Regions from separate parts of the Xanthomonas sontii genome, predicted to be linked through region 2. Evidence: predicted binding sites of a transcription regulator. Region 2 holds the regulator's gene; each other region holds the start of a gene.
The links. Region 2 encodes FliA, which starts transcription of late flagellar genes. Its sites were predicted from a motif close to TAAAGTTTNNCNNNCNNNGGCCGATAA; they were not measured.
Positions count from the first base shown of each region.

Region 1: RAB70_RS19165 (GGDEF domain-containing protein) is a predicted target of FliA. The motif match lies at 1,379-1,405, and genes of this name have one in related genera.
Region 3: RAB70_RS07035 (methyl-accepting chemotaxis protein) is a predicted target of FliA. The motif match lies at 1,282-1,308, and genes of this name have one in related genera.

Region 1 is NZ_CP132342.1:4,548,711-4,551,985, reverse strand. Features, by position in the region: gene RAB70_RS19170 (hypothetical protein) at 1-1,217, shown strand, start outside; gene RAB70_RS19165 (GGDEF domain-containing protein) at 1,577-3,275, shown strand, end outside.
Region 2 is NZ_CP132342.1:3,366,226-3,369,500, reverse strand. Features, by position in the region: gene RAB70_RS14195 (protein phosphatase CheZ) at 1-597, opposite strand, end outside; gene cheY (chemotaxis response regulator CheY) at 598-990, opposite strand; gene RAB70_RS14185 (RNA polymerase sigma factor FliA) at 1,010-1,759, opposite strand; gene RAB70_RS14180 (P-loop NTPase) at 1,756-2,640, opposite strand; gene flhF (flagellar biosynthesis protein FlhF) at 2,627-3,275, opposite strand, start outside.
Region 3 is NZ_CP132342.1:1,654,247-1,657,521, reverse strand. Features, by position in the region: gene RAB70_RS07035 (methyl-accepting chemotaxis protein) at 1-1,236, opposite strand, end outside; gene RAB70_RS07030 (YiiX/YebB-like N1pC/P60 family cysteine hydrolase) at 1,370-2,173, opposite strand; gene RAB70_RS07025 (hypothetical protein) at 2,279-2,749, opposite strand; gene RAB70_RS07020 (IclR family transcriptional regulator) at 3,141-3,275, shown strand, end outside.

The sequences.
Region 1 (3,275 bases), 1.2 Mb from region 2:
ACACGCTGTTCCGCCGCACGCCCAGCCCCGACGCCTTCGCCAGGCTGTACACCGACGCCCTGCGCGCGCGGGGCTATCGCGAGGATCTGGTTTATCAGCCCGACGCGTTCCGACTGGTCGGCGGCAATGGCTACACCATCTATCTGCACAACGCCTATCAGGCCTACAGGGCCGCGACGCGCAAAGGCCGCGCCGAGGCATTGCGCGCCTATGTGACGTCCTCGCTCAACGCGCAGGAAGAGAGTGGCCGGGAAAAGACATTCGACGAGGTGCGCGCGACGCTGATGCCGGTGATCCGCAATCGCGGCATGTTCGAGGAGCTGCGGCTGGAGCACCTGCTGGAGAAAGGCCTCGATGCGCCATTCCCATATGCATGGCGCGACATCGCCGAGGATTGCGTCGAGCTGCTGGCGCTGGATCTGCCCGACACGATCTCCACGCTATTCCAGGGGCCGCGCGCGGCATGGGGGATCACCCTGGACGAAGGCCTGGCGATCGCCCGCGACAATCTGCGTGACGCGACCGCCGACCATTTCGTCGAAGTCGCACCGGGCGTATTCCGCGGCGCGTGGCAGGATGCCTACGACACCAGCCGCGCCTTGCTGCCCGACGTGCTGTATCGCGTTCCGGTGGCAGGCAATCCGCTGTTCATGCTGCCGGCGCGCGACTGCCTGCTGGTGGTGGGCGACCGGGACGCCGCCGCCATCGGCGCGATGCTGGAACTGAGCGTGGAAGCGGCCGCGCAGGGCCGCAACGTCTCCGCGCTGGTGTTCACCTACGACGAGGCGCGCCGCATGGTGCCGTTCGCGCTGGCGTCGCCCGAGCATCGCCAGCGCCAGGCGGACCTGCGCCGGCTGCTGGACGCGCCTGCCTATGCCGATCAGAAGGCGGCGCTGGACAAGCTCCACGACGCGACCGAGCAGGACATCTTCGTCGCATCGTTCAGCGTCTACCAGGAGCGCGACGACGGCGCGCGGCAGTTTTCGCTCTGCACCTGGACCAAGGGCGTCGATACGTTGTTGCCCAGAGCCGACCGGATCGCCCTGGTCGTCCCGCGCGACGACGCCGAGGAGGACGCGGTCGTCCTGGTGTCCTGGGACGAGGCTGTTGCCGCGTTTGGCGACCTGATGGAGCCCCAGCCGCCGCTGTATCCGCCGCGTTACCGCGTCCAGACGCTTCCCGATGACGCGCAACTCAGGCAGCTGACGCCGCCGTGATGGGGCTTGGGGGGCGGAGTTGGGGGATGCATGGATGTGCTGCGTGCTCGGACCCTCACCCCAACCCCTCTCCCGGTGGGAGAGGGGCTAGTTGCGGTCCCACGGGTAAAAGCGCATGCAGGCGTAGCGTGAGTAACGTGGCTTCTTGCATGGGATGGAGCTCAAGAAATTGCCCGTGTGGCCGATAGCCTTGCACGGGTCGGCGTTGTTGCACGCCGGCAACGGCGTGCGTGGGACCAGAGTGCGACGATATCCGCCGCATTCACGGATCCGGCGTGTGCTGCGGCATCTTGGGGAGAACGGCAGTGCGCAGTCGCTTGATCTTGCAGTCGCTCGGGATGCTGCTGTGCGGGAGTGTGTTGGTATCGTCCGCGGTGGCGCACGCGGCCGCGATGCAGCGGTGCGCACCGGCGCAGGCGTTGCCGGCCTGCGTGGCGGCGGTGCGTGCCGCAGACCCGGCGGCCGCGCTGCAGATGGGCATGCCGGCCTGGGACGCCGCGGCCGACAAGCAAGGCTCGATCGCGCTCGGCCTGGAACTGGTCGATGCGGCCGCCGCCGCGGGCCAGCCGAACAGGGTGGTCTCCATCGGCTCGGCGCTGCTCGCCCAGCCGTTGTCGCCGCAACAGCGGGTGCGCCTGTTCACGCAACTCAATGCCGAGATCTGGCGGCCGCGCGACGCGCTCCGCATCGCGCAGCTCGAAGGCGAGATGCGGCGGCTGGAAACGGAACTGCCGCACGATCCGCACATCGCCGAGCTGTGGCGACTGCTGGCCCGCTCCTACTACAAGATGGGTGCGCAGGACGACGCCTTGCGGGTCGCCCGCATCGCATTGTCCAGAGTACGTCGGCATCCGGATCCGGTGGAATACAAGGCCAACCAGACCGTGTTCCTGGTGTCGGCTCAGCAGGGGCGCATGCCCGATGCCATCGCCGCCCTGCTCGAGGCGGAGCGTGTGGTCAAGGCACTGGGCAAGCCCGACGACGTCTCCATGCTGCACAACGCCACCGGCGTGTTCATCTATGCCCACGAATGGAAAAAGGCGATCGCCTACGGCCAGCGTGCGCTCGCTGCCTACGATGCGATGCCGTACAAGGACCTGACGCGCGCGGACATACTCAACAACCTGGGCACGGCCTATCAGGGCGCAAACGAACTGCAGCGCGCCGAAGCGATCTACCGGCAGGCATTGGCGGCGGGACGTGCCGATGGCAAGACGTCGCTGATCGGATTGCTGAACAACCTGGGCAACCTACTCGCGCTGCAGCATCGCCCGCGGGAGGCGTTGCCCTTATTGCGCGAAGCGGCCGCGATGCTGGAGGGGGCGGCGCCAGGCGGCGATCATGGCGAGGGAGGCATCGTCTATTCCACGCTCGGCAACGTTCTGGCCGATCTCGGCCAACGCGACGCCGCGGCCGCCGCGTTCGAGCGCGCGCGGCAGATGTTCACGCAGTGGGACAACGTCCCCCGGCGGCTGGAACTGTACCCGCGCATGATCGACAACCTCGACGCACTCGGCCGCGACCGCGAGGCGCTTGCCCTCATGCGCGAGTACAAGGCGGTCAACGACAAGGCGGTGAACGTCGAATCCAAGACCCGGATCGCCGAGCTCGAATCGGCGGTGGACCTGGCGCGCAAGAACAGCGAACTGGCTGCACTTGCCCGCACCCGTGCCGCCGAACAGGCGGCGTATGCGCAACTGCAGGCGCGCGCGCAGCGCCAGCGCAGCGTGCTCTACGGTCTACTCGCCGCACTGCTGGCGCTGGCCGGCTTTTTCCTGCTCAAGGTGCGCGAAGGCCGCGCGCGTCGGCGCATCAACGCGGAACTGGCGCGCAAGAACGAGGAGATCCAGGCGCAGCACCGCGAACTGGAACAGCTCGCCGCCACCATCCGTCGCCAGAGCGAGGAAGACGCCCTCACCGGCCTGCGCAATCGCCGCTACGTCACCGCCTGGCTGCAGGCGCGCGAGGCTGCAGCGACGCCCGAGCGCACGCAGGAACCGCTGCTGATCGCCCTGCTGGACATCGACCACTTCAAACGCGTCAACGACCTGCACGGCC
Region 2 (3,275 bases):
GGACAGCAGGTCGTCGGCGTCGTGCTGCGATACGCCGTGGCGGTCCAGGCCGGGCAGGGCCGGGCCGGCCAGGCTGCCGTCGGCCTTCTTGTTTTCTTCCTTCGGCGGCAGACCCAGCGCGCCGAAGCCTTCGTGCACGCGGCGCACGATGCCGGCGACGCGACGGATGATCTGCCCGGTCAGATCCTGGAAGCTCTGCGCCAGGGCCATTTCGGTGAGGTTGTGGCGGATCTTGTCGAGGATCTCGCTCTGGTCGCCGCTGAGGCCGCCGGCGGCGAGCTGGTCGGCCAGCGCACGGCATTCCTCGGCCAGGTCCAGGGTGCGGTGGCTGGCCTGTTCGGTCATCTCCACCACGTGGTCCAGGCGCGAGCAGGCGTCGTCCAGCTCGCCGGCCTCGCTGGGCACCACCGGCAGTTCGCCGAGCGCCTGCCCCAGATCGCGCGCGAGCCGGCTCAGGCCCTGCATCATCGGCCGCGTGCGCCAGGCGGCGAGGGTGTCGATCTCCCTGCGCCAGCCGGCCTCGTCGCCGTTCTCCAGCGCGTCCAGCGCGCCTTGCAGGCGTTCGATCAGGGCGGTACGTTCGGCGGTGGCTTCCATTTAGGCGGTCGCTCCCAGGCGTTCGAAGATCTTGCCCAGCTTCTCCTGCAGCGTCTGCGCGGTGAACGGCTTGATGATGTAGCCGTTCACGCCGCACTGCGCGGCCTCGATGATCTGCTCGCGCTTGGCCTCGGCGGTGACCATCAGCACCGGCAGGTGCTTGAGCTTGTCGTCGGCGCGGATGTTGCGCAGCAGATCGATGCCGGTCATGCCCGGCATGTTCCAGTCGGTGACCACGAACTCGAACGGCGCCGAGCGCAGCGCGGCCAGGGCGCTGTTGCCGTCTTCGGCCTCGGCGGTGTTGGTGAAGCCCAGATCGCCGAGCAGATTCTTGACGATGCGTCGCATCGTCGAGAAATCGTCCACGATCAAAATCCGCATGTTCTTGTTCACCACTGACTCCTAAGGGTTCCTATTCTTCGTCTTCCAGACCGGCATCGGCGACCTCGAACGCCTTCAGGCGTCCGCGCAACCGTACCGTGGCCTGGCCATGGATCTGACACACGCGCGACTCGCTGACCCCGAGCACCGCGCCGATTTCCTTGAGGTTCAATTCCTGCTCGTAGTACAGCGACAGCACCAACTGCTCGCGTTCGGGCAACTGCGCGATGGCCTTGCCCAGCTCGCGGCCGAATTCGCTGCGCTCGAGCATCTGCTGCGGATTGGGTCCGCCCTTGGCGATGGTATCCAGCTCGCCATGGTCCTCGATGCGCGACTCCAGGCTCAGCACCTGGCCGCGGGCGGCATCTTCCATCAAACGCAGGTATTCGGGAAGCGGCATGTCCATCGCCGCGGCCACTTCGTTGGCGGCGGCGGCGCGGCCGGTGCTCTGTTCGATCTTGCGGATCGCCGAGGCGGCGTCGCGGGCGCGGCGGTGCACCGAGCGCGGCACCCAGTCGCCGCGGCGGATCTCGTCGATCATCGCGCCGCGGATGCGGATCGAGGCGTAGGTTTCGAACGAGGCGCCCTGTTCGGCGTCGTAGCTGCGCGAGGCCTCGATCAGGCCGATCATGCCGGCCTGGATCAGGTCGTCGATCTCGACGCTTGCCGGCAGCCGCGCGGCCAGGTGGTGGGCGATGCGCCGGACCAGGTCCGAGTGCTGGGTGATGTAGTCGTTGGCGCTGTTGCGCTGGACGGCGCGGTAGTGGGCGGCGGCGTTCATGCGGCCACCCCGCGCTGGATGATGCGTTCGACGAAGAACTCGACGTTGCCGCGCGGGGCGGTCGGCGCCTGCCAGCGTGCGGTGCGCCGGGCGATCTCGGAGATCGCCTGCGCCGACGGGCTGGACGGGTAGGCCTTGACCACCGGCTGCTGGCGCTGCACCGACAGGCGCAGCCAGTCGTCCTGCGGCACGCAGCCCAGGTAGTTCAGCGACACGTCGCCGAGGAACTTCTCGCAGACCCGGCTGAGCTTGTCGTACAGCAGGCGGCCTTCGTTGAGGTCGCGGACCATGTTGGCGACGATCTGCACCCGGTCCACGCCGCGCTCGCGCGAGAGGACCTTGATCAGGGCGTAGGCGTCGGTGATCGAGGCCGGCTCGTCGCAGACCACCACCACCGCGTCCTGCGCGGCCTGGCAGAAGGTCAGCACGCTGTCGGTGATGCCGGCGGCGGTGTCGACGATCATCACGTCCAGCTCGCGCTGCAGCTCGGAGAACACGTTGACCAGGCCGACGTGCTGGGCCGGCGGCAGCTCGGCCATGTAGCGGCGGCCGGAGGCGGCGGGCACCACCATCAGCCCGTTGGGCATGTCGATCAGCACCTCTTCCAGGGTGCAGCGCCCGGCGACCAGGTCGGCCACGGTGAACTTGGGGGTCAGCCCGAGCAACACGTCGACGTTGGCCAGGCCCAGGTCGGCGTCCAGCAGCAGGGTGCGCTTGCCCATGTCGGCCAGCGCCATGGACAGGTTGACCGAGATGTTGGTCTTGCCCACGCCGCCCTTGCCGCCGGTCACGGCGATGGTGCGCACCGGACCCAGCGGTTCGCTGCGCGTCGCCGACAGGGGGAAGGCATTGGTCAGATTGACGTAGTCACGCGACGGCATGGGTCTGCTCCGGAGTACAGGGCTTATCGGCAGCGCGCCGCAAATCTTCAAGGCGCAATACCAGGCTGGCGGCGTTGGCGCGGTGCAGGTCGTCCGGCACGCGCTGTCCATCGGTCACCCAGGTGATGGGGAGGCGGTGGTCCACGACCACCGACAAGGCACTGCCGAACCGCCCGGTCTCGTCCAACTTGGTCAGGATGACCCCCTGTGGGTCGGCGCCGGCGAACCGGCGCACCACCTCGTCCAGGTCGGAGAAATGGGCGTTGGCGGGGAGGACCAGCAAGGATCGGACCACCCGCGAGGCGCGCAGCCAGTGCAGCTGGGCGGCCAGGGCGCGGTCGCGCTGGCCCATGCCGGCGGTGTCGATCAGTACCAGCTTGTAGTCGGCCAGGCGCTCCAGCAGCTGCTGCAGCGCGGCGTCGCTGTCGGCCTCGTGCACGGCGATGCCGAGCTGGCGGCCGTAGCTGTGCAGCTGTTCGCGGCCGCCGACGCGGATGGTGTCGGTGGTGACCAGGGCCACGTCGCGGGCGGCATGGCGCTCCAGGAAGCGCGAGGCCAGCTTGGCGATGGTGGTGGTCTTGCCGGCGCCGGTCGGGCCGATCAGGGCGATCACGCCGCCTTCCTCGAGCGGGTCC
Region 3 (3,275 bases), 1.7 Mb from region 2:
GTCGCCATCGGCGATCGCCCCCATGATCCGGCCGACGTCGGCCAGGCCGCTGTCGGCCTGGCGCATCAGCCGGTTCAGCGCTTCCACCATTTCCTTGAACGCGAACGCGTAGCGCGCCTCGTTGCCACGTGCAGTGAAGTCGCCGCGGGCGGCCGCGTCGGCCAGCCGCGCGATGTCGCCGTTGACCGCCGACAGGTTGGCCTTGACCACGTCCAGCGCCTCGTGCAGTGCGGCGCGCTGTCCCGGCAGCCGGCGCATGTCGCGGCGCAGGTCGCCGCGACCGTACTCGTCCATGATCGCCATCGCCTCGACGATCGCGTCCAGGTGCTCGAACAGCGCCGTGTTCATGCCGTGCGCGAGCGTGCCGTAGTCGCCGGGGAAGTCCTCCGGCATGCGGTGGCTGATGTCCTCGCCCTGCTGCAGCCGCACCAGGGTCTGCATCTCGCCGTTGAAGCGCTGCAACTGGGTCTGCATCTGCTGCATGCTGGCCATCAACTGCCCGGTCTCGTCGCGCGACTCGACCTTGATCGGATTGTCGAAACGGCCGGAGGCGATCGCCTCGGCGGTGCGCGTGGCGCCGCGCAGCGGCGCGACGATGGCGCCGGCGATCAGCCAGCACAGGCCCACGACCAGCGCCACCAGGCCACCACCGATCACGGTGAGGATCTTGGTGAAGCCCATCGCCTGGGCCTGGATGTCCTCGGCATACACGCCCATCGCCAGCACCCAGTTCCACTGCGGGTACAGCGCGGCGTAGCTGATCTTCGGCAGCTGCACCGACTTGCCGGGCTTGGGCGCGGTGTAGTAGCTGAAACCGTCGCCGCTGCGCACCGCCGTCTGGATGTCGCGGTACACGTACTCGCCGGCATCGCTCCTGTAGCCGCTCATGTCGGTGCCGACCGCGCGCTTGGGATGCATGACGATGCGCATCTGCGGGTCGACGATGAAGAAGTAGTCCACGCCGCCGTTGGTCTTCATGTCGGCCAGCGCGCCCTTGGCCGCTGCCTGCGCCTGCGCCTGCGTCATCTCGCCGCGCTTGGCCAGATCGGCGTAGTGCTGCATCACGCTCAGGCCCATGTCGACCTGGGTCTTGACGCTTTGCTTGCGCGCATCGATCAGGTTGAGATATTGCAGGCGCGCCGCGGCAACGGCGAGCAGGATCACGCCTAGCGCGATCAGCGTGCACAGCACGATGAACTTGCGCGCCATGGGCAGATTGGCGATATGGCGGCGCAGAAATTGGATGGGATTCATGGCGTAGAAAGCAGAGAACGGAATTTTGTATCGGCCAGCGCGCGCTCGAACTTGAACTGCGAAGTGCTTCGCCAGAGCAACGCGCACCACAGTTTCACGCTGCAGCCGGCTTCCGTCAGGCCAGTGCGGCATCCATCGGCGCGCTCGCGGACGGCACGCCGGCGGCGTGCGGCTCCCACACCAGGCGATGGAAATCGAAGCCCTGCTGCAAGCGCGGCTTGACCACGTTGAAGTACGGCGAGACGTCGAAATCGCGCGGCAGCGTCAGGCTGTGATGGCGCGGATGCAGGATCTCCACGTCTTCTCCGGCATCGCTTCCCGTCGGCGGCGCCTGGTCGATTTCCGGCAGGATGGGATAGCGGATCGCGCCGAACGCCTGCGCCAGCAACGTCGAGCAGATCGCCCGGGTCGGCTCGCCGCTGCCCAGCTCCAGGAAGCGCCGCTTCACCGACGACGGCAGCGGCGGCGTGCGGATCAGGTAGCGCGCCAAATCGAAGATGTTCTTCAGGTCGTAGCTGTTGCCGACCCGCGAGACCATGTACTCCACCACGGTCTCGATCTCCTGCACGCTCAACCCGACCGGACGGCAGATGCGGGTGTGCAGGCCGGCGAACTCGCTCAATCCCACCAGGCGCACGCCGACGTTGATGTCGACATCGCAGAACAGCGGCGCTTCCTCGCCGGGAAGCGCGTCCACGTGGTCGCCGATGTACAGCGCCGCGTGCGACCAGGTGGACTGGCTCAGGTACTTGATGGCGGTGGAGAAGCGGCTGTTGCCCTCGACCAGCAACACGTCGCCCTTGCGCAGCGTGGCACGCAACAGCTGCGGCGGGCTGGTCGGCAGTTGCGAGCCATGGCGGCGCGGCTTGGACAGGAACTTGGCCAGGTGGCGGCCCAGCAAACGTGGCAAGGACAGCATGCGCGTTCCCCCGAGGGACGGCCGCTTCGGCGAAACGGCTCCGCTATCCGCAATGGCGGCCATGCGCTGGATTTCTTGAATGGCGTGCCGGCGCCAGCGACCGGCTCACGGTTGCCGCAGGATCGACAGCTCCACGAACTGCGCGCTGCTGGAACGCAGGTAGACCGCATAGCGGCCACGGCCCGGCACTTGCACCAGAAAGCGGTCTCCCGGCACCGGCTGGAGCTTGTCGACCGCGGCCGCACCCAGCGGCGCGATCCGCAGCCGCACCTTGGCATCGTCCTGCGCTGGCGTGAGATTGGCGATGGTCAGCGCGCCATCGAAGAGGGTGCGGCTCTCGCCCGGCAACAGACTCAGCATCAGCGACATCGCCGCGGCCTTGGCGTCGCAGGCACCGGCCTGCGCCTCGGCCAGCTGCCGCTGCAGCGGCTTGACCTCCACGTACTGCACGAAGCCGTAGGTCGCGCCGATCACCACCAGCACTGCCGAGACCTCGGCGGCGGTGCGCTTGAACGAGAGTGCTTGCCACCATGTCTGCGCCGGCGGGGGCGGCGTCTGTCGGGTCGTTCGAGCCATGCATCACGGTATCGATGCCGCCATGCCGCTGTCTGCCAGCACGGCTGACATCGCCGCGCACGGCCGCGTTCGTCTACCTGGCGATACAGACGCGACGCCACGTGCCTCGCGATAGGCGCCGCCCCAAGCACGGACATCGCGCGATGGCGCGGCATGGCCTCGCGCCTACGCAACTCCCAGCAGGCGATGACGCGTCTTTCGGAGGTTTCGAAACCACGGATCGTCAACCGCCCACGCATGTTGCGCCGCAACTTGACGCATCGAGCGCCCGGGCGGAGTCTTGGCATGAAATTTCGAAATTATTTTCGCAATCCGAAATTCACTTGTCAAGCGACAGGATCGGGCGGGTCGAGCAAGCTGGCGATTCCCCCGGGTCCTCCAGGAACTGCAGATGATCAAGACGACTTCCCAGCGCGCGGCCGGCGCCGCGCCCGACGACGGCGACGAGGCCGGGGACAAGAAGCTGCGCAGCACCGTGCAGTCGCTGGCCAAGGGCTTCCGCGTGCTCGAGGCGTTCTCGTCCGAG